Regions from separate parts of the Pseudarthrobacter sp. PH31-O2 genome, predicted to be linked through region 1. Evidence: riboswitches for the same ligand, from Rfam matches in the RefSeq annotation. Region 1 holds a riboswitch; each other region holds the start of a gene.

Region 1 (7,003 bases):
GCGCTGACCGGTCACCCCGATTTCCGGAATGATCAGGTGCCGGGAGTAACGCTCCACCTCCTCGGGGCTCAGGCCTTCGGCCGCTTCCACCAGCGGCCCCGGCACTCCGGACGCTGTTGCCGGTGTGGCGGGGGCTGCATTGGAGGTCAACTGGGAGGCCATACTTCAATCTATGCCCGAAGATGCCGCCAGGTCATATTACTGGCACGTAAAGTAGTCGTAACAGCAAGCGAAAGTAGGCCTACAGTGGTTCACCAGGCACCCGTTGAGCAGGGGCAGGCCGGAAAGTCCCCCAACGTCCCGGCCCGCAGCGGATCGCGATCGGCGCGGCTTCCCCGTGACGAACGCCGGGCGCAGCTGCTCGCGGCGGCCCAGGAAGTCTTTGTCGCCAACGGGTACCACGGCGCCGCGATGGACGAGATTGCGGAGACTGCCCATGTCAGTAAGCCCGTGTTGTACCAGCACTTCCCGTCCAAACGTGAGTTGTATCTGGCCCTCCTGGACAGCCAGCTGAGCATCCTGATCGGGCTGCTGCTGGGTGCCCTGAATTCCACGACGGATAACGACGAGCGCGTCCAGGCTGTGATGCGGGCCTACTTCCGCTTCATCGCCAGCGATGACCAGGCCCACCGTCTTGTCTTCGAATCCGACCTGGTCAATGACGTCGACGTCAGCGCCCGGCTGGAGGCTTTTAACAAGACTTTTGCCGACGCCGTTGGGCAGGTCATCGCCGAGGACACCAAGCTGCCGGAGCTGGAGGCCCAACTGCTGGGCCGGGGACTGGCCGGGCTGGCGCAGGTGAGCGCCCGCTACTGGCTGGAAACTGACGGTAACCTCGACCTCGATGTGGCAAGCGATCTGATCTACCGTTTAGCTTGGCGCGGAATCTCCCGCTTCCCCAAGGAAACCTAGGCTACAAATAGACATAACACCCTAAGAACTTTGATTGGCTGGGAGGCCTTGCTGTGGAAGTAAAGATCGGCATTCAGAACATCGGCCGCGAAATTGTCCTGGAATCGGCGCAGGAAGCCGACGCCGTAGCCAAGGTGGTCGGCGAAGCAATCGCGAAGGGCACGGAGCTGCGCCTGACTGACGAAAAAGGCCGCCTGATCATCATTCCCGCGAACGTCCTGGGCTATGTCGAGATCGGCGCCGAGGAAGTGCGCCGCGTAGGTTTCGGCGCGGTCTAGGCACCAGCTGTGACGCCGGGCAGCGCCGTGCTGCCCGGCCCCAGACCCAACCCGCAAGGAGTCCGAACATGCTGTCCCTGATTGTGGTGGTCCTGGTGACCGTCGCTGCTGGTTTTGTCGTGTGGGCCAATGACAAGCGGCACGCCAAGTACGGCATCTCGGTGCCCGCCGGGGCATCTCTCACGGTGGGGATGCTGAGCTGGATTCTTTTTAGCGCCGCGGGGCTGGGCTATCAGTCGGGACTGAGCTGGATTCCGTGGATACTGCCCATCCTGCTGGGCGCAGCCGCCGCCACGGCGTCCGTGCTGTACCTGGGTCGAAACCGCACCAGCCGCGATACTGCCAGGCTGACCGCAATCCTGCGCTACTAGCGAGGTCCCGGCACGTCGGCTGGGCCGGGTTCCGCCCCGGGACCCGCCCGACGCACCTAGAGGAACTCGGCACGGCCTTCCATGGCCGATGATGCCAGCGCGTGCTCCCGCCGCGGGATCCTGCCGCTGCGTTTGGCCAGCCGTCCGGCGATCACCGCGTGTCTAAACGCCTCGCCCATCAGAGCCGGATTTTGTGCCCGGGTCACCGCCGTGGCCAGCAGCACGGCGTCGCAGCCAAGCTCCATGGCCAGGGTTGCATCGGAGGCGGTCCCTATCCCGGCGTCAAGGACCACGGGCACGGAGGCACGGGCGACGATCAGTTCGATGTTATGCGGGTTCAAGATGCCCAGGCCGGTGCCAATCGGCGCGCCGAGGGGCATCACGGCAGCGGCGCCGAGGTTTTCCAGCCGCAGCGCCAGCACCGGGTCGTCGTTGGTATAGGCAAAGACCTTGAACCCGCGGCCCACAAGCTGCTCGGTGGCCTCGACGAGCTCCACCGCATCCGGCAGCAGGGTGTGCTCGTCCGCAATGACTTCCAGCTTTACCCAGTCCGTTTCGAGGGCTTCCCGTGCCAGCTCGGCAGTGAGGACGGCATCCCTGGCGGTGAAGCAGCCCGCGGTGTTCGGCAGCACCCGGATGTTGTGGTCCAACAGCAGCTGGAACAACGACCCCGATTCTGCCGGCGAATAGCGCCGCATCGCCACGGTGGTCAGTTCGGTGCCGGACGCCAGCAGCGCGGCACCCAGACCGTCAAGGCTAGGCGCCCCGCCGGTTCCCATAATCAGCCGGGACCCCAGCTGTACACCGTCGACCGTGAACGGGTCCGCGGCGGCCGGTGAAATTCCCGGCGCCCCGGCGAGTGTGGTGTCCTCCCTGCCGCTCATCCTCCCTGCACCGCCGTGACCAGTTCGAGGTCGTCACCGTCGACGAGCGCTGTGGTGTACCACTGGCTGCGCGGGACCACGTCCGCGTTGCGGGCGACGGCGACCCCGAGTTTCCCGCCGTCGACTGAGTGGCCGTTGGGCGCCAGCGGCCGGCCGGTAACCTGGCTGACCAGCTGGCTGACCGAGGCGCCGTCCGGGAGAAAGTGCCCGGTTCCGTTCAGGGTGATGTTCATACCGCTTCCTTGTTTTCTTCAGGGTGGGTGTTCGGATGGGTGATGATCTTCGGGGACGGCCTCCGGGCGCCGGCTGCGGCCGGTCTGCTGGTTTGACTGCCGGTGGCGAACCTGTCCGGGCGGAAGTGCTTCCAACGGGAATCCACGGTTCCGTCCAGCAACTCACAGCAGATCCTCGCGGCGGCGGGTGTGAGCAGGATGCCGTGCCGGAAAAAGCCGGTCGCTATCATCAAACCGGCAATTTCCCCCGGACGCCCCCGCGCCGCCACCCGGCCCAGCAGCGGCGCGTTGTCCGGGGTCCCCGGCCGGGCCCGGGCAGTGGCCTCCAGCAATTCCAGTTCGGCGACGGCGGGGACCAGCTGCTGGGCATCACGCAGCAGCTGGTAAACACCGCCGGCGGACACCGCCCGGCCCGGGACACCAGCTTGGGTGGCAGCATCCGGGTTGTCGTCGCCGAGCGCGTCTTCGCGCTGGGTGGCGCCGATCACCACAGTGCCGTCCTGCCGGGGCACGATGTAGACCGGCACCCCGCGCACCAGCCCGCGCACCGTGGCGGTGAGCAGCGGCCGTAGTTTCGCCGGGACGCGGAGCCGGAGGATGTCCCCGTGGACCGGCCGCAGGGGAAACTCAAGCCCCGCGGGCAGCCCCTCAAGTGTGGCGGCGCCAAGGCCGTTGGCCACAATGGTGTCCTTGGCCCGGATGGAACCGCCGCCGATGAGGCTGGCGCCAGCCACCCGACCCTGCTCCCAGAACAGCCCGCCGGCACGCCTGGCGATGGTGGTGGAGCGGCTGTCGGTGCGCAGCAGTTCCCTGATCCGGGCCAGCAGCAGGCGCGGGTCCACCTGGTGGTCGGCGGGAATATCGAAGGCGCAGGAGATGCCCGGACTCAGCAGCGGCTCTCGCCTTCGTGCCGCACGGACGGTCAGCGGCTCGACGCTGAGGCCGGCAGCCTGCTGGGCGGTGCGCAGGTCCGCGAGCGCCCGGCGGTCGGCGGCGTCGACACCCACGGCGAGGGTCGGCGTGGTGAGGTAGCCCGTCCGGGAGCCCCCCGTTCCGCCCCCGGCGCCGTCCAGTCCGGCCGCGAATGCCGGCCAGAGGCGGGAGGATTCCAGCATAAGCTCCAGGAGGGCCTCTTCCTGGTAGTGCAGTTCGCTCACCGGGGCAAGCATGCCGGCGGCAGCCCAACTGGCTCCTGTTCCGGGGGCGTCGTCGATCAACGCGACAGATCGGCCCGAGCGCCGCACCGCCCAGGCGATCCCGTGGCCAACAACGCCGCCGCCAATCACGGCCACGTCGTAACATTCGGGGTTTTTGAGGTCATCCGCGGCGGCCGCAGCCGAGGTTGCGTCGCTTTCACGGGCCGTGCCGGGGACGAAGGTGCCGTCCATAGAGGATTCCTTCCCTACGCCGGTACTAACCGGATCAGGTCAAGCGGTCGGCTGCTACGCCCTCTCAGCCTGCCGTTGCCGGTCGCCAGTGGCGTGGACGGCGGCGGGCTCCCGCGGTATTGGCCCAGTGTAGAGGAACTAGGCTGGAAACATGAGCCAGGATGCCGCCCACACCACCGCCCGCCTTTATCTCTGCACCGACGCGCGCCGGGACCGCGGCGACTTTGCAGACTTCGTGGACTCGGCCTTTGCTGGCGGCGTCGACATCATCCAGCTGCGCGACAAATCCCTGGAAGCCGCCGAGGAGCTGGAACTGCTGGCGGTCCTGCAGCAGGCGGCCCGCCGTCATGGCCGGCTTTGGGCAGTCAACGACCGGGCAGACCTCGCTTCCCTGGCCGGGGCGCCGGTGTTCCATATCGGGCAAAAGGACATCCCGTTCGGGGCGGCGCGGGACATCCTCGGCCAGGACACCGCTATCGGGCTGTCCACCCACACTCCGGCCCAGGTGGACGCCGCGATAGCCGCAACTTCCGGCCGGAACGGTCTGACCTACTTCTGTGTTGGCCCGGTATGGGCCACCCCCACAAAGCCGGGCCGCGCCGCCGTCGGACTTGACCTCGTCCGCTACGCGGCGGACGCGATCGGCGGGTCAGAGGCCCAGCAGCGGAGAACTGCCGGGAGCGAGGCTGCGGGGAACCTCTGGGGCGCGCGGCCGTGGTTCGCGATCGGCGGCATCGACCTGGGCAATGTGGAGCAAGTGGTGGCCGCGGGCGCCGGCAGGATCGTCGTGGTCCGCGCGATCACCGAGGCCACCGATCCCGAGGGCGCAGCCCGGGCCCTGCTTGCCGCCCTCGACGCCGCGGAACGCTAAGGCCCGCCTGCTCAGCCGGCAAGGCCGAGCTGCGTCATCCGGCGTGCGTGGTTCGCTGCCAGTTCCCGCAGCAGGGCTCGGACAAGCTCCCTCGGCCCGTCCTCATCCGCGCCGATCAGCCGGTCGGCGAAGGCGTGCTCGAAGCTCATCCGCTGCGCCTGGTTGAGGACCTCCCCCAGCAGTCGCCGGGCCCACAGTGCCAGCCGCGACGCCAGCTTCGGGTCATCTGCGAGGGCGGCCCGGAGCCGTTCCCGCAGCACCGCTGCCGCTTCGTCGCCGGCCTGGACCTGCTCCACCACGGCACGGGTGCCTGCGTCGAGATAACGGGACATGGCGCGGTAGGCGTCGGCGGAAACGGTGTCGATCACGTACGCCTTGATGAGGGACTCGTGCCAGTCCGCCGGGCGGGTGCGTTTATGGAAGTGGTCCACCGACGGCTGGAACGGCAGCATGGCTTCCTCGGTGTCCAGGCCCATGGCTTCGAGCCTGGAGCTGACGAGTTCGTAGTGCTGGAACTCGATCACGGCGATACGTCCCAGCGCTGCCCGGTCGTGCAGGGTGGGCGCGTACCGTGCGTCGGAGGAGAGCCGCTCGAAAGCGGAGAGTTCGGTGTAGGCCATCACGCCGAACAAATCCCTCAGAAAGCTGTTGTAGCGGGCGGGATCAGCCGGGAATCTGCTCATGGTCCAAGACTAATAGTGCAAATGAAGCTACTCTGATTTCCGTGTCCCAGCATCGCTTGACCCCGAATGTCCACCAGCAGGAGAGCCTCCTTGCCGAGGCACTCAACGCGTTGCGCACAACCCTGGAGCTGCCCGGACCGTTCCCCGAGGACGCGCTGCGGGAAGCGAAGGAAGCCGTCGCCGGACACGAACTGCCGGAGCTGGATTTCACCCACATCGACTTTGTGACCATCGATCCTGCGTCTTCCACCGATCTGGACCAGGCCCTCTTCATCGACCGTTCCGGCGCGGGATACAAGGTCTTCTATGCGATCGCCGATGTCCCCTCCTTTGTTGTCCCCGGCGGAGCGCTCGACGCCGAGACCCGCCGTCGCGTCCAAACGTACTACACCCCGGACGGCCGGATCCCGCTGCACCCGGAAGTCATCAGCGAAGAAGCCGGAAGCCTGCTGGCCGGGCAACGGTGTGCCGCCTTTGTGTGGGAATTCGAGCTGGACACCACCGCGGAGGTGTCGGAAGTGCTGGTCCGCCGTGCCACAGTCCGTAGCCGGGCCAAACTCAGCTACCGGGGTGTCCAGGCCGACCTCGACGCCGGCACGGCCGCGCCGCTGCTGGAGCTGCTCAAGGAAGTCGGGATGAAGCGGGTAGAGCTCGAACGGCTCCGCGGCGGCGCCAGCCTGAACATGCCCGAACAGGAAATCGAACAGCTGCCTGACGGCGGCTACCGGATTGTAGCTGCCCCGCCGCTGCCCGTGGAAGACTGGAACGCCCAGATTTCGCTGATGACGGGAATGGCCGCAGCAGGGATCATGCTCGAAGGCAAAGTCGGTATCCTGCGCACCATGCCGGCGCCGGATGAAGCGTCGCTGGCTCATTTCCACCGCCAGACCCGCGCCCTTGGCAGGCCCTGGAACGCCGACATGAGCTACGGCGAATACCTGCGCACCCTGGATCCCACGGATCCGCGGCAGCTGGCGATCGTGCACTCGGCCGGCATGCTGTTCCGCGGCGCGGGCTACACGCCCTTCGATGGCACGGTGCCCGGGGCCGCGGTCCAGGCAGCCATCGGCGCCGCCTACGCCCACTCCACGGCCCCGCTCCGACGCCTGGTGGACCGCTTTGTCCTGGTGATCTGCGAGGCGCTCAGCAACGGCACGGCTGTCCCGGCCTGGGCCCGGGAAGCCCTGCCGTCGCTCCCGTCGATCATGGCAGCCTCGGACCAGCTGGCCGCCAGGCTGGAGCGCCTCTCCCTCGATACCGTGGAGGCGGCGCTGCTGGTCAACCACGTTGGCCAGGAGTTCGACGCCGTCGTGATCTCCGGCGCTAAACCCGCCAGGAGCGGAAAGAACAGCACCGGCAAAAACGGCACCAATGCCGCCGGCA
Region 2 (7,003 bases), on a different contig from region 1:
GGTCAAGGTCAGCACGTGACGATTATGCGCTCCGACCGGCCTCTACGCCAGAGCCCGTCGAGACTCACGAATAGTGCTCGCGAAATGGCGTGCCCCCATCATCCGGGAGAGCTCGCTAAACGTGGTCTGGCTTCGGGTGCGGCTGGGATGGGTCAGGGGTTCTCGTTCTCAGCGCGCAGGGCGTCACCACGCAGTCCGCGCAGAGCATGCGCAGGCGGGGAAGCCGGACCAGGGTCGGATCGTGGATGATCCCGGCGGCGTCACGGGCATTTCTCGACATCCGACAGCTTGGTCAGCCGCCGCCGAACGGCCTGCGCGCCGGGTTCGGGGGAGATCAGCCATCTTCAGGGTACAGGGGCAGATGCTGGCCGGGGCGGTCCACAGGACTCGGCGCAAGTTCGGAGCAGGGGTCTGGGAGCCGGACCGAAATGGGTGACGTCCGGAGCGACTTCGTCTTTGGTTCCGGAGCTGCCGGGGTGTTCGGGGGCGCATGCCGCCTAGGCGGCATGCAGGGGGTCTAGTTCGCCCAGAGGGCGTGGCTTGAGCGATGAACAATTGGACGCTGCCGCGTATGCCGCAATGATGATCGGGGGGTCACACAAAAGGTCCACGCAGGGGCCATGATTAATTTCGCGTAGGGACTCGCTGCGCGAGCCAGTTTGCCGGGTTGCTCGAATTCGGGCTCCGCTCACCGGGTTGTCATTCTTGGAGGAGGATCTGGATGATGGCCTCTTGGCGCCAAGATCGGAGATCACCTGTCCCGGCTAATTGAACTGCCTCGGGTTTTTGGTTTCTCCATGGGGAGGCATACTAAGCGGCTGATCCGGGAGCATGCTACGGCTGTGTCCTCATGGGGGCCAGCATCAACAACAAGGGCAGGAACGCGCATTCGGACAGTTCTGTTGGGATGCGCTCGCTTGTCATAGGGCTGTTCAACGATGGGCTAACGAATTGCTGGGCCGTCTTGGGGATCGCTAAGCGTCCGATCGGCAGCAAAGTATCGCCGTGCCCGGGCTCCATGACCGACAGCAGATGCCAGAAACTCGGGGATTGCACCGTCTGAGGAGTGCGCATGACCGGGGGCCGGGCGGTCCGGTATCGACGCGACACCGACGTCAGTTCGACGTAGGATTCAGTGACAGGAAAGGACTTCCGTCATGAGGCTTGAGGGCTGGCATCTGATTATCATCATCGTTCTAGTTCTGGTTCTTTTTGCTGCACCGAAGCTGCCGGGAATGGCCAGGAGCCTGGGCCAATCGATGCGTATCTTCAAGTCCGAAGTCCGCGAGATGAAGGAGGAGGGCCCTCCTGAGAAGAACGCCGCGGACGCCGAACCCGTCGAGGGCCGGACCGTGAATTACCCGAAGTCCACGGGGGTCGAAAGCCGGACCGGAGACGGAACCGACGTACCGCCGCCGACCCGCGCCTAAGACACCATGGCAGCCGGTAAGAGCAGCCGATCCAACCCTGAGGGGCGGATGGCGCTCTTGGACCACCTCAAGGAGTTGCGGAACCGGCTTTTCAAGGCTGCGGTCGCCGTCGTGCTGGGGACCGTCGTCGGCTTCCTCGTATACCAGCCCTTTCTTACGGCGCTCATCAAGCCGATTCGGGACCTGAACGAACATGAGGGCCGGCAGGCCACGCTGAACTTCGACGGCGTGGCGAGCTCCTTCGACCTGTTGATCCAAGTATCCGTGTTCCTGGGCCTCATCCTCGCCAGCCCGGTCTGGCTCTACCAGCTCTGGGCGTTCATCGTCCCGGGCCTGCATAAGAAGGAACGCCGGCTCGCCTTGTCGTTCGTCGCGGCAGCCGTGCCGCTGTTCCTCGGCGGCGTGGCCCTGGCCTGGCTCGTGCTGCCGAACGCCGTGCGGGTGTTGACGGATTTCACTCCCGCCGGGGCTCCAACTTCATCAGCGCCCAGATCTACCTGTCCTTCGTCCTGCGCCTGCTCCTCGCGTTCGGCATCGCGTTCCTGCTCCCTGTGGTCCTGTTCGGCCTGAACCTGGCCGGGCTGGTCAAGGGCGCCCAACTCCTCAAGAGCTGGCGGATCACTGTGTTCCTCGTGTGTCTGTTTGCCGCCATGGCCGCGCCGGGCGCGGATGCCACGAGTATGTTCTATCTTGCCGTGCCCATGCTGGTGTTGTTCTTCACGGCCATCGGGCTCTGCCTGCTCAATGATCGCCGCCGGGAACGGCGGACGGTCAAGCTTGCCGCGGAGACCGAAGCCCGCGCGGACCTGGCAACGCCCGGCTCCGAACTGGGGAATCTCTAGCCCTTGGTGCAACGGGTCAGCCGCGCACCATGTGCCTGGCGGGAAGCGGATCAGCCCGGTGAGGCCCGCCGGCGCATGGGCCTTTCTGCCCCGACCACGGCCGGCGGGCAGCCCCCGGGGTGCCCGCCTGCCGTGGTCCATCCGTTTCTGTATGGGTGTGGGGTGGTGAGGCGCTGGCTGCGCTCCGGTTGATCTCGCCGTTTACCCCCTTGGGGAAGAACCCGCCTTCTCTTTCTGCTTTGGCGGTGAGGTAGGCGATGTTCAGGACCTGCCCCGGGCTGCGGCTGAAAGCGATGCCGTTTGCGTCGGTCGGGACAAGGTTGGCGGTGTCTTTAGTGCCAATACCCTGATCGAAATCAGTTGATCCATCGAGGCTGTCCCGGGCGTCGGAGATCGCTTGGGCGGGTACCTGCAGATCACGAGCGTAGAGGGTGGTTCTGATGATTCCGGCGTGATAAGCCTCGACAGCGAGGATACCGGCGGCGGCTTCGAGGTCAATGCCGCAATTTGCCGTCCTCATGTATGCAGACGAGTCCCTCCATACTGTCGACGCAGCAGAGTCTGGCCTCGGCCGAGGAACCCGACGCCTCCCAGGCCCTGATGGGCGTCTTCGCCGACGAAGGTATCCGGGTCGTCCGCCGGGCGGCCGTGTCCTCGGTGCGCACGGACCCGGCCACCGGCGGGATCATCGCGACCGCGATCGTCTCAGGTGGGCAGCAGGAATTCCGGGCCGCCAGACTGCTCGTCGCCACCGGACGCCGGCCGGTCACGAACGGACTGAACCTGGCCGCGGTCGGCGGCAAAACCGGGCACCGGGGCGAAATCCTCTTGCAGAACATCCTAGCCAGCTCCCACGAACGGATCTGGGCCGCCGGGGAAGGGACCGGACACCGCGAATTCGTCTACGTCGCAGCCGCCCACGGCTCCCTTGTGGGGGAGAACGCCTTCAACAACGCCGGCCGTGAGGTCGACGCAGCCGGTATCCGGTGCGTATGCCGGGTGCTTCCCCTGGCATACGTCCCCAGAGCCTTGGTGAACAGGGACACCCGAGGCTTCATCAAAATTGTCGCCGACGCGGACAACGGACGGATCGTGGGAATGACCGCCGTCGCCAAGGACGCCGGTGACCTGGCCGCGGCCGGGGTCTTCATCATGGAAGCGGGAATGACTGTGGAGCAGGTGGCGAACCTATGGAGCGCGTACCTCACAATGGCCGAAGGAATCAAGATCGCCGCCCAGTCCTTCACCACCGATGTCTCCAAACTCTCATGCTGCGCCTCGTGACCAGCTAGGCCTCCACACGGATGCAGCAGGCCTCGTTGAGTACGACTTCATCGATCCAGCCGACCTCCGTCCTCACAGGTAACCGACATCGTCCTCGCACCCTCTCGCCCTCGCTGCCCCGGCACGGATCAACAGTGCAGGCGTCTGCATCATTTCGAATGCTGTGCGTTCGGAGGACTGCCGGCTGGCCAGAGGAGCGCATCATCCTCGGCAGCTGCCGACAGGAGTCTCAGCTTCCGGTGATTCGGCGTGCACTGCGTCGCTGGAGGGCCTGCTTCCGATAATGGCTGCCGTCCGGGGGATACCCGGGATCATCCAGAGCGGTAGAACGGGCACGCTGGGGTGCTACGATTTTTCCATCCACACGGGTGCCCTTGCAAGGGCTGAGATCGGGCTGATGCAGTCTGCGACCGTTGAACCTGTCCGGGTCATGCCGGCGAAGGAAGTAGGAAACCACTGATGAGCTCCATGAATTCACATTCGCTCGCGTACGCCCGAGACCCCGAAAATGGCATTAGGGTCCCTGTCACGGAGATTGCCCTGGAGGACTCTCCGAACGGGACGAAGAATCCACCGTTCACGGTCTACCGGACGGCCGGGCCCGGAAGCGATCCTGTGATCGGCCTGGAGCCGTTCCGGTCCGAATGGATAGAATCCAGGGGCGACACCGAGCCCTACGGCGGCCGGGAACGGAACCTGCTCGACGACGGTAAATCCGCCGTGCGACGGGGTGCGGCTTCTGCTGAATGGAAAGGCGCGCAGCCGGTTCCCCGCCGCGCCCTCGAGGGTAAGACCGTTACCCAGATGCGCTACGCCCGCCAGGGCGTCATCACTCCCGAGATGCGGTTTGTGGCAGTGCGGGAAAACTGCGACGTTGAGCTGGTGCGCGGCGAAGTTGCCGCAGGTCGGGCCATCATTCCCAACAACATCAACCACCCCGAATCCGAACCGATGATCATCGGCAAGGCCTTCCTCGTGAAGATCAACGCCAACATCGGCAACTCCGCGGTCACCTCCTCCATCGCTGAGGAAGTGGACAAACTGCAGTGGGCCGCCCGATGGGGCGCCGACACCGTGATGGACCTCTCCACCGGCGATGACATCCACACCACGCGTGAATGGATCATCCGCAACGCTCCGGTCCCGATTGGGACAGTACCGATCTATCAGGCACTGGAGAAGGTCAACGGTGAGGCCAATGACCTGACCTGGGAAATCTATCGGGACACCGTGATCGAACAATGCGAGCAGGGCGTGGACTATATGACCGTCCACGCCGGGGTGCTGCTGCGGTACGTCCCCCTGACCGCCAACCGGGTGACCGGTATCGTCTCCCGCGGCGGGTCGATCATGGCCGGCTGGTGCCTGGCCCACCACCAGGAGAACTTCCTCTACACACACTTCGACGAACTGTGCGAGATCTTCGCCAAGTACGACGTCGCCTTTTCCCTGGGTGATGGCCTGCGGCCCGGCGCGACCGCGGATGCCAACGACGCCGCCCAGTTCGCCGAACTGGACACCCTCGCCGAACTCACCAAGCGGGCCTGGAAGTACGACGTGCAGGCCATGGTCGAAGGCCCCGGGCACATCCCCTTCCACCTCGTCCGCGAAAACGTCGAGCGACAGCAGGAACTCTGCGACGGCGCCCCCTTCTACACCCTCGGCCCGCTGGTGACCGACATCGCCCCAGGCTATGACCACATCACCTCGGCCATCGGCGCCACCGAAATCGCCCGCTACGGCACCGCAATGCTCTGCTACGTCACGCCCAAGGAACACCTCGGGTTGCCGAACAAGGATGACGTCAAGACCGGCGTCATCACCTACAAAATCGCCGCCCACGCCGCCGACCTCGCCAAAGGACACCCAGGAGCCCACGGTCGCGACGACGCCCTGTCAAAGGCACGGTTCGAGTTCCGCTGGCGGGACCAGTTCGCACTTTCCCTGGACCCGTAAACAGCCGAATCCTTCCATGACGAGACGTTGCCCGCCGAGCCGGCGAAGACCGCGCACTTCTGCTCCATGTGCGGACCCAAGTTCTGCTCCATGCGGCTCTCCCAGGACATCCGCGACCAGTTCGGAGGCATGTCCGAACAGGAAGCCATCGCCGGAATGAACGCTAAATCCGACGAGTTCCGCGAATCCGGCGGTAAGGTCTACCTTCCCGAACCCGTCGTGCCCGGGAGCTAGGAACGAGGAGCGGGTTCGGGCGGCGCCGGCACTCCGGCGCCGGTCCTGCCCCGATCCGGAACTAGAGATCTGTTCGACTGGGTCGGCGGGGAGGGCTGTGAGTCGGCGTCGGTCCCGTCGATCTGCTCGACCATGAGTTCGCGATCCGCCCGGTATTGACGAATCTCGGGGCGGAGGTGGTGGTCTTACTGGCGCAGGAGCTCACGTCCGCTGAGCGAACCGCCGGTTGAGTCCGTCTCCTTGGATGCGCCCCGCTGGTGAGTAGGGCTTTGGAGTTTCTGATTTCTTGCATAAGGAGTTCCGACCGGACCAGCCCGGGGTTGACGTCGGCGCGGCGGGCAACCTCCGAGACCGTGATGGGCAGGGTCAAGTTGTTATTCGCTTTTCTTCACCGGCGTTTCGGGCTGGGATGGCGGGTGACGGTACGGTCTCCTGACTCGGGTGCGGGGTTGTTTGGGTGCACTTAGCAGGCGCCGGGCCAGGGTTAGGGTTTCTGCGAGGTTGACAGTGGGGAGGTAGGCGCGGGTGATGGCGTTGGCAATGGCGGGCAGTGCGGCTGCGTCAGGGTAGAGCATGTAGAGGGGTTCGTAGCGGGGCTGGAATTTTGCTTTGAATGCCAGCAGGGACCTGAACCCGTAGACAGGTTCCAGGGTCGCGCCGAGCCGGTCGAGGAGCCGGTCCAGGCTGCCGGAGCTCTGGTTGCTTGCCGAAGCTGGTCCGCGCTGTGGTGGTTCGTTGTGCCGGGCCAGCGGCGCTCCAGAGAGGCTGATGAACCCGTATCCTTCGTTTTTGAGGCTGAGTGAGGCGGAAGCGATAAGGAATTCGATGCCGGCACGGAATCCGTTGGTGCGGCGCCGCATGAAGTCCAGGGTCCAGCCTTCGATGGTGCCGTTGTTGTAGACGGGCAGCCAAGAGGCGACGGCGTGGACCATGCGGTCAGTGCCGACGGCAACCAGCAGTCGGACCTCGGGGTCGTTGAGTTCGTCCAGGCTTCCGAGGGTGAATCCCATTTCGGGCATTTTCTTGTCGGCGACCCATTCTTCCGAGATCTCCTGGATCTGTGCCAGTACCGAGAACGATGCGGTCCGGTATGTGGTCCATTCGGCCCTGATCCCGGCTTTGGCGGCGTTATTCATCGCGGTTCGGACGTCCTGGAATTTCTTTCCTTTAAAGGACACCGCATCAAGCGGCAGGATCGTTTCCTGGGCGACCTGCACTGAGCCCCAGCCCAGGGACGCGGCGTGGTCGCGCAGATCC
Region 3 (7,003 bases), on a different contig from region 1:
CAGCCAGCCAACGACGCCGGTGATCAGCAGGAGCCACGCGAACGGGCGGTCGCGGGTCATCGGCGGCAGCTGACGTGCGTCGGCTGAGGTGCCGCGGCGTTGCTGCCGCACGGCTGCCTCGTCGGTGGCGCTGGAGATGCTGGGCATGGAATGGATGTCCTTCGCTTGGATGCAACTGGTCCGATTGTATCGCCGGACCCTGGAGGGAGTCCGGACGCTGTTGCCTTCATGGGGGATTCGGTCCACGGTGCAGGCCGGATGCCCCGCTTACGCCTGCTCGGACGTGTCCTGTGAGACAATGATCGTGGCTGGAACCCGATCCACATCCGGGTCCCGGTCCGGCGATTTTGTTCCCAAGACCGCCAATGATGAGCAGGGAGCCACGGATCCTCTGATCCAGGCTGTCCCGCAATGCCATTGGACGGCACCTGGTTGTGGTGTGTAGATCAACGGGTTTCAGAGCAATTCCGCCGGCTCTCCAGGGCTGCCGCACCCCACTGCCGGTGCGAACCTGAGGGTATTCAATTGACTTCTGTCAATGCCCGCGGGTGTTGACAAATATTTGCCTCAACGGGTGCCGGATGTGGCGGCATGTCAGGGGCAGGAGTGTCGCCATATATGGATAATGACCAGGTTGTAACAGGCAACGAAGACGTGCTGGCCGCAAGTGCCGGGGCAGCTGATGAATCAGCGGCCGCGTCACCGCCGAAACGGCCCGTCCGGACCCGCCGCAAGACCCTTCCCAAAAGCGGTACAGGCGCCGCGGAGACCGTCGCGGACACCGCGGTCCCCGCGGAGGTGCCGGACGCTCCGGCCGCCGAAACCAAGGCCCCCGCCCGCCGCTCCCGCGCCCGCAAGGTAGCCGAGCCGGCCGAATCCGTTCCTGCTGCGGACCCGGCACAGACCCCGGACGTTCCCTCTGATGTCCCTGCCGGAATGACAGCCGCAGCCGAGGCCGCCGACGCCCCGGCCGAAAAGCCCGTCCGTCGCCGCGCCAGCCGCGCCAAGGCCAAGGCCCCGGCCGCAGGGACCGCAGCTGACGGGGCCGCCAGTGCGGAACCGGAAGCCGCCGCCACGGAAACCGCAGGCGTTACCGCCGCCGCCAGCCCGGTCGCGGATGAAACTGCCGCCGAGGCCCCGGCAGCAGCCCCAGCCGCCCCGGCAGCTGAAAGCCCGGCAGCTGAAAGCCCGGCTGCTGAAGCCCCGGCGGAAGCCTCGGCTGCCGCTTCGCTGTTCATGGAGCCGGGAGCGGTCACCTCGATGATCTTCCAGGCACCCGACCTGGCCGCCGCGGCCCGCCCTGTCCCGGCCCCGGCTGCCGCCGCAGCGGAAGCTGACGACGACGACGACGAAGAAGGCGAGAGCGAGGACGCCGGAAGCCGCCGCCGTCGCCGCAGCCGCGGTCGCCGCGGCCGCAGCAGCCGTGGAGCTGAGAGCGAACCGGGATCCGAAGACGAATCCGACGACGCGGATGACGCTGAAGAAGGCACTGGCGAGCAGCTCGAAGACGGCGTGACCTCCCGCCGCCGTCGCCGCCGCCGTCGCGGCGAGCAGGATCTGGAACTGACCGGCGGGGAGGACGACGACCCGCCCAACACGGTGACGCGCGTCCGCGCGCCGCGCACAGCCAGCGAGGCTCCGGTGAACAACCGTGTCACCTCGCTCAAGGGCTCCACCCGCCTGGAGGCGAAAAAGCAGCGCCGCCGCGAATCCCGCGATACCGGACGCCGCCGCACCGTCATCACCGAGGCCGAGTTCCTGGCCCGGCGCGAATCGGTGGACCGCCAAATGATCGTCCGCCAGCGCGATGACAGAATCCAGATCGGCGTCCTCGAGGACGGCGTGCTGGCCGAGCACTTTGTCTCGAAGACCCAGCAGGATTCCCTGATCGGCAACGTCTACCTGGGCAAGGTCCAGAACGTACTGCCGTCGATGGAAGCCGCCTTCGTCGACATCGGACGCGGCCGCAACGCCGTGCTGTACGCCGGCGAGGTCAATTGGGAGTCCGTCAACCTCGAGGGCAAGCAGCGCCGGATCGAGAACGCGCTGAAGTCCGGCGACTCCGTGCTGGTCCAGGTCACCAAGGATCCCGTCGGGCACAAGGGCGCCCGCCTCACAAGCCAGATCTCGCTGCCCGGCCGCTACCTCGTCTACGTACCCGGCGGTTCCATGACCGGAATCTCGCGCAAGCTGCCCGACGTCGAACGCAACCGCCTCAAGCGGATCCTCAAGGACCGCCTGCCCGAGGATGCGGGCGTTATTGTGCGCACCGCCGCGGAGGGTGCGTCCGAGGAAGAACTCACGCACGACATCAACCGGCTCCGTGCCCAGTGGGAAGGGATCGAGGGCCAGTCGAGCTCAACCAAGATCCTTGCCCCCGAACTGCTCTACGGCGAACCCGATCTGACCATCAAGGTAGTCCGTGATGTCTTCAACGAGGACTTCTCCAAGCTGATCGTCTCCGGTGAGGAAGCGTGGGACACCATCGAGGCCTACGTCACCTACGTAGCCCCCGACCTTGTCGGCCGGCTGGAGAAATGGACCAAGGACTCGGACATCTTCGGTGCCTGGCGCATCGACGAGCAGATCCACAAAGCACTGGACCGCAAGGTTTTCCTGCCCTCCGGCGGCTCGCTCGTAATCGACCGCACCGAAGCCATGACAGTGGTGGACGTCAACACCGGCAAGTTCACCGGCAGCGGCGGCAACCTTGAGGAAACCGTCACCAAAAACAACCTCGAAGCGGCCGAAGAAGTTGTCCGGCAGCTCCGGCTCCGCGACATCGGCGGCATTATCGTGATCGACTTCATCGACATGGTGCTTGAATCGAACCGGGACCTGGTACTGCGCCGCATGGTGGAGTGCCTGGGCCGGGACCGGACCAAACACCAGGTCGCGGAGGTGACTTCGCTGGGCCTCGTGCAGATGACGCGGAAGCGGATGGGTACCGGGCTGCTGGAAGTTTTCGGCGAACAGTGCGAGGCCTGCGCCGGCCGCGGCATTGTGACCCACGACGAGCCGGTGGAGCACCGCCGCGCCAACGTCGTTGCCGCCGAGCATCACATTCCCCGTGCGGAGCAGCCTGCCCCCCCGCGGACCGAACGCAAGAGCCGCCGCCGCGGACGGGGCGGCCAGGGCACGGACGAACAGTCGGTGCCGGCCGCAGCGCACCCCGAGCCCACCGACGCCGAACGCCATGCCAAGGCCGAGGCGACCCGCCACGCGCTGGCGAATATCGCTGCGGCGGCGCATGCTGCCCATCTGCATGACGATGAAGCGGCCACGGGAGTCGACGCCGGGGTCCGCCAGGCCGCTGTTGAGGCAGCCGTCGAGCTGGCCGCAACGGAGGAGGCTGCCGGACGTCCCGGCGCCGTGCTGACCTTCGGCGGCGAACAAGTCGCACTGCCGTTTGTGGAGCATGCCGACGAGTCGGGTGCGCCCGCGCTGACCATGGACCTGCTGACCGAGGCTTTCGCCCAGCTGGGTGACAGCGGGGAAGTCTCCGCGGCGGATCCCGCTGCACCGGCTGCGAAGGCGGCCGCAGCCCGGACTGCACCGGCGGCTCCGGCGCGTGCCGGCGGAACCGGCCCGGGCCGCGCCCAGGCGCCAGGCTCCCAGACGGAGGCGGCCCCCGAGGCCGGCGCCTCCCGTGCCCGCCGCGGACGGCGCAACCGCAGCGCCAGCCGCGCGCAGGGAGCAGCCAACGAAACCTCGGTAGAGCAGCGCCGGGCGGCGCCGCAGGCTGCCGTTTCGGTACACGAGGCAAAGGCCCCGGCAGCAGCAACAACGCCGACGGCCAAACCGGCCACAAACGAACCGATTATCCTCGGCGTCGGCGTTCCGGCCTCGGAACTCTAACCCCAAGAAAGTTCGGGAAGGCCGCGGGTGCGGTCCGGGCCGCGTAGCAATACGCCAGGTTCGGGCCGTGCCCGCGACTTCGTTAAAGGATGCGGCTAGGCTTGGTCCCTGACACGGGGTGCCGCGCATCGAGCCGGCTGAGATCCAGACCCGTTGAACCTGTCCGGTTAGCACCGGCGAAGGGATGTCTCCCATGACCGCCGCCTCCCCGTTTCTTCCCGCTGTCCCAGCAGCCCCGGCATCCCGGATCCCGCGGGTGCTCACGATCGCAGGCTCGGACCCCTCCGGCGGTGCCGGGATCCAGGCGGACCTGAAGAGCATTGCCGCGCATGGCGGCTACGGCATGGCCGCCATCACCGCCCTGACCGCACAGAACACACGCGGCGTCAGCGCCATCCACGTCCCGCCGGCAGATTTCCTGACCGCCCAGCTTGACGCGGTCAGCGCCGACATCCGGATCGACGCCGTCAAGATCGGGATGCTGGGGGACGCCGCCGTGATCGACGCCGTCCGGACCTGGCTGGCGAAGGTCAGGCCCGCCATTGTGGTGCTGGACCCCGTGATGGTGGCCACAAGCGGTGACCGGCTGCTGCAGGCGCCCGCCGAATCGGCGCTGCAAGAACTGCTGCCCTACGCGGACCTGATCACGCCGAACCTCGCCGAACTCGCGATTCTGCTCAACGAACCCGTCGCCGGCAACTGGGCTGCGGCGCTGGAACAGGGCAAGCGGCTTGCCGCCGGCACCGGCACGACCGTCCTGGTGAAGGGCGGCCACCTCGACGGCACCGGCGCTGCGGGCGGAGCCGGCGAGCACGGCGACGGCTGCCCGGACGCGCTCGTCAACACCTGCGGGGTCCTGGCCCGGCACGTCATAGTAGTACCGGGGGAGCGGGTCCGCACCAGCAACAGCCACGGAACGGGATGCTCACTGTCCGCGGCGATGGCGACCGTGCAGGCCCGGGTCGGGGACTGGGAGGCCGCCTTGCGGGAAGTTAAGCCGTGGCTGGAAGGGGCGCTGCGCACCTCGGCGGACCTCGACGTCGGCAGCGGCAACGGCCCGGTCCATCACTTCCACCATGTCCAGCATCAGACCGCCCATCACGGTACGGGTGCCGGCGGCGGCGAACTGCACCGGGTCCCTGCCGCGGGTGAATTCGCCCGTGGACTGCGGGAAACCGCTGCTGCCGACCTCGAGGCCATCTACGGCCTGGACTTCATCACGGCCCTGGCGGACGGGTCCTTGCCGGAGCAGGACTTCGCGTACTACCTCGGACAGGACGCCCTGTACCTGAACGGCTATTCGCGGGTCCTCTCCCGGGCCGCCGCGATCGCACCCACGGAAGACGAACAGCTCTTCTGGACCCGCTCCGCACAGAATTGCCTCAGCGTCGAAGCCGAACTGCACCGGACCTGGCTGCGCGGACGCACGGCGGAGCGGACGCTCGGACCGGTCACCAAGTCCTACGTAGACCACCTTCTGGCCGCCTCGGTCACCGGGAGCTACGGAGTGCTGATCGCTGCGGTACTGCCGTGCTTCTGGCTCTATGCCGAGGTGGGACAGGCACTGCACAACCGGTTCCTCGCCGCGGGTGCGCCGCAATCGCACCCCTACGCCGCGTGGCTGCGCACCTACGCCGATCCGGAGTTCGCCGACGCCACCCGGCAGGCCATCGCCCACACCGACACCGCAGCCCGGGCGGCCTCACCCGGCGAACGGGACGCCATGACCGTGGCCTTCCGGCAGTCCGCCCGCTACGAAGTGGACTTCTTCGACGCGCCGCGCGTGCACGCCTGAGCCGCGGGACAGCAGGGAGCCTGTACGATAGGGAGGCGCGGTTCCGGAAGTCGTTGCGGCAACGTCCTGTCCATACAGGGTGTCACCTAGCACGTACCTCCCTTCGGAACCAGCCTCATTTGCGGCCGAAGGCAAAATTAGCGTAGTCTAGATCTTCGGTGCTTACGCCAACACTTGGGTTATGACCTTGAGGACGCTCCACTTGATTTCAGGTGCGAATGTCCACGGGATAGCTCATGGGTTCCCCCGGGGAACCCACCGGCGTAGAGGCACAGCGTGAGCCGGACCATCAACTTTGGACCCAGGTTCCGCACGCAAATCTAGTAATAAACGTCGAGAGAAGTGAGTTCCCCAGTGGTGTACGCGATTGTCCGCGCAGGCGGCCGGCAAGAGAAGGTTTCCGTTGGAGACTTCGTTACCCTGAACCGCGTCCCCGGTGGAGCCGGCAGCACCTTTGAGTTGCCCGCACTGCTCCTGGTAGACGGTGACAAGGTCATGTCTGCTGCTTCGGACCTGGCCAAGGTAAAGGTTACGGCTGAGATCCTTGAGGACCTTCGCGGTCCCAAGATCGTCATCCAGAAGTTCAAGAACAAGACCGGTTACAAAAAGCGCCAGGGTCACCGTCAGGAATTGACCAAGGTCAAGATCACCGGTATCAAGTAACTACTCGTTACTGTTCAGGTTTTCAGCAGATTCCCCAGAATTTTAAGGCAGGCATTTCCAAATGGCACATAAAAAAGGCGCGAGTTCCACTCGCAACGGTCGTGACTCGAACGCCCAGTACCTCGGCGTCAAGCGCTTCGGCGGTCAGGTAGTTTCCGCAGGCGAGATCATCGTCCGCCAGCGTGGAACCCACTTCCACCCGGGCGCCGGCGTCGGCCGCGGCGGCGACGACACCCTGTTCGCCCTGGCTCCCGGAGCCGTCGAGTTCGGCACCCGCCGCGGTCGTCGCGTTGTGAACATTGTGGCTGCAGCAGCTGCAGAGTAGTACCTACGTTTTAAATCGGTGGGGCGGGCCATTAGGTCCGCTCCACCGGTGTTTTAACCGCATTACAATCATCCTGAGCGTCTTTGCACGCTTACGGGAACAGCACTGAGGAGATCCACGTGGCGAGCTTTGTAGACCGGGTAGTACTGCACGTATCCGGCGGTACCGGCGGCCACGGCTGTGTCTCCGTTCACCGCGAGAAGTTCAAGCCGCTCGGCGGTCCCGACGGCGGCAACGGCGGCAACGGCGGCGACGTTATCCTGCGCGTGGACCCCCAGACCACGACCCTGCTCGATTACCACCACGCCCCGCACCGCCACGCCACCAACGGCGGACCCGGTATGGGCGACTGGCGCGCCGGC

Evidence for each region. A riboswitch is a leader RNA that binds a small molecule or an ion and turns the genes downstream of it on or off. The one in region 1 is predicted to bind thiamine pyrophosphate.
Region 2: it holds a riboswitch for thiamine pyrophosphate, as region 1 does, so the genes downstream of both, thiC (phosphomethylpyrimidine synthase ThiC) here and thiO (glycine oxidase ThiO) in region 1, are expected to answer to the same signal.
Region 3: it holds a riboswitch for thiamine pyrophosphate, as region 1 does, so the genes downstream of both, QMG72_RS01985 (bifunctional hydroxymethylpyrimidine kinase/phosphomethylpyrimidine kinase) here and thiO (glycine oxidase ThiO) in region 1, are expected to answer to the same signal.

Annotation. Positions count from the first base shown of each region.
Region 1 covers NZ_JASIST010000011.1:120,914-127,916, reverse strand. Annotated here, with positions in the region: gene moeB (molybdopterin-synthase adenylyltransferase MoeB) at 1-162, opposite strand, end outside; gene QMG72_RS15720 (TetR/AcrR family transcriptional regulator) at 247-912, shown strand; gene QMG72_RS15715 (DUF3107 domain-containing protein) at 966-1,190, shown strand; gene QMG72_RS15710 (hypothetical protein) at 1,259-1,561, shown strand; gene QMG72_RS15705 (thiazole synthase) at 1,618-2,445, opposite strand; gene thiS (sulfur carrier protein ThiS) at 2,442-2,678, opposite strand; gene thiO (glycine oxidase ThiO) at 2,675-4,066, opposite strand; TPP riboswitch at 4,060-4,191, opposite strand; gene thiE (thiamine phosphate synthase) at 4,218-4,937, shown strand; gene QMG72_RS15685 (ferritin-like fold-containing protein) at 4,949-5,620, opposite strand; gene QMG72_RS15680 (RNB domain-containing ribonuclease) at 5,662-7,003, shown strand, end outside.
Region 2 covers NZ_JASIST010000013.1:69,334-76,336, reverse strand. Annotated here, with positions in the region: gene tatA (Sec-independent protein translocase subunit TatA) at 1,158-1,430, shown strand; partial or broken gene tatC (twin-arginine translocase subunit TatC) at 1,479-2,272, shown strand; gene QMG72_RS16675 (hypothetical protein) at 2,289-2,792, opposite strand; partial or broken gene QMG72_RS16670 (oxidoreductase dimerization domain-containing protein) at 2,825-3,556, shown strand; TPP riboswitch at 3,911-4,018, shown strand; partial or broken gene thiC (phosphomethylpyrimidine synthase ThiC) at 4,016-5,746, shown strand; gene QMG72_RS16660 (bifunctional lysylphosphatidylglycerol flippase/synthetase MprF) at 6,121-7,003, opposite strand, start outside.
Region 3 covers NZ_JASIST010000001.1:448,217-455,219, forward strand. Annotated here, with positions in the region: gene QMG72_RS01975 (vitamin K epoxide reductase family protein) at 1-147, opposite strand, end outside; gene QMG72_RS01980 (Rne/Rng family ribonuclease) at 619-3,858, shown strand; TPP riboswitch at 3,963-4,060, shown strand; gene QMG72_RS01985 (bifunctional hydroxymethylpyrimidine kinase/phosphomethylpyrimidine kinase) at 4,052-5,653, shown strand; gene rplU (50S ribosomal protein L21) at 6,008-6,316, shown strand; gene rpmA (50S ribosomal protein L27) at 6,378-6,641, shown strand; gene obgE (GTPase ObgE) at 6,761-7,003, shown strand, end outside.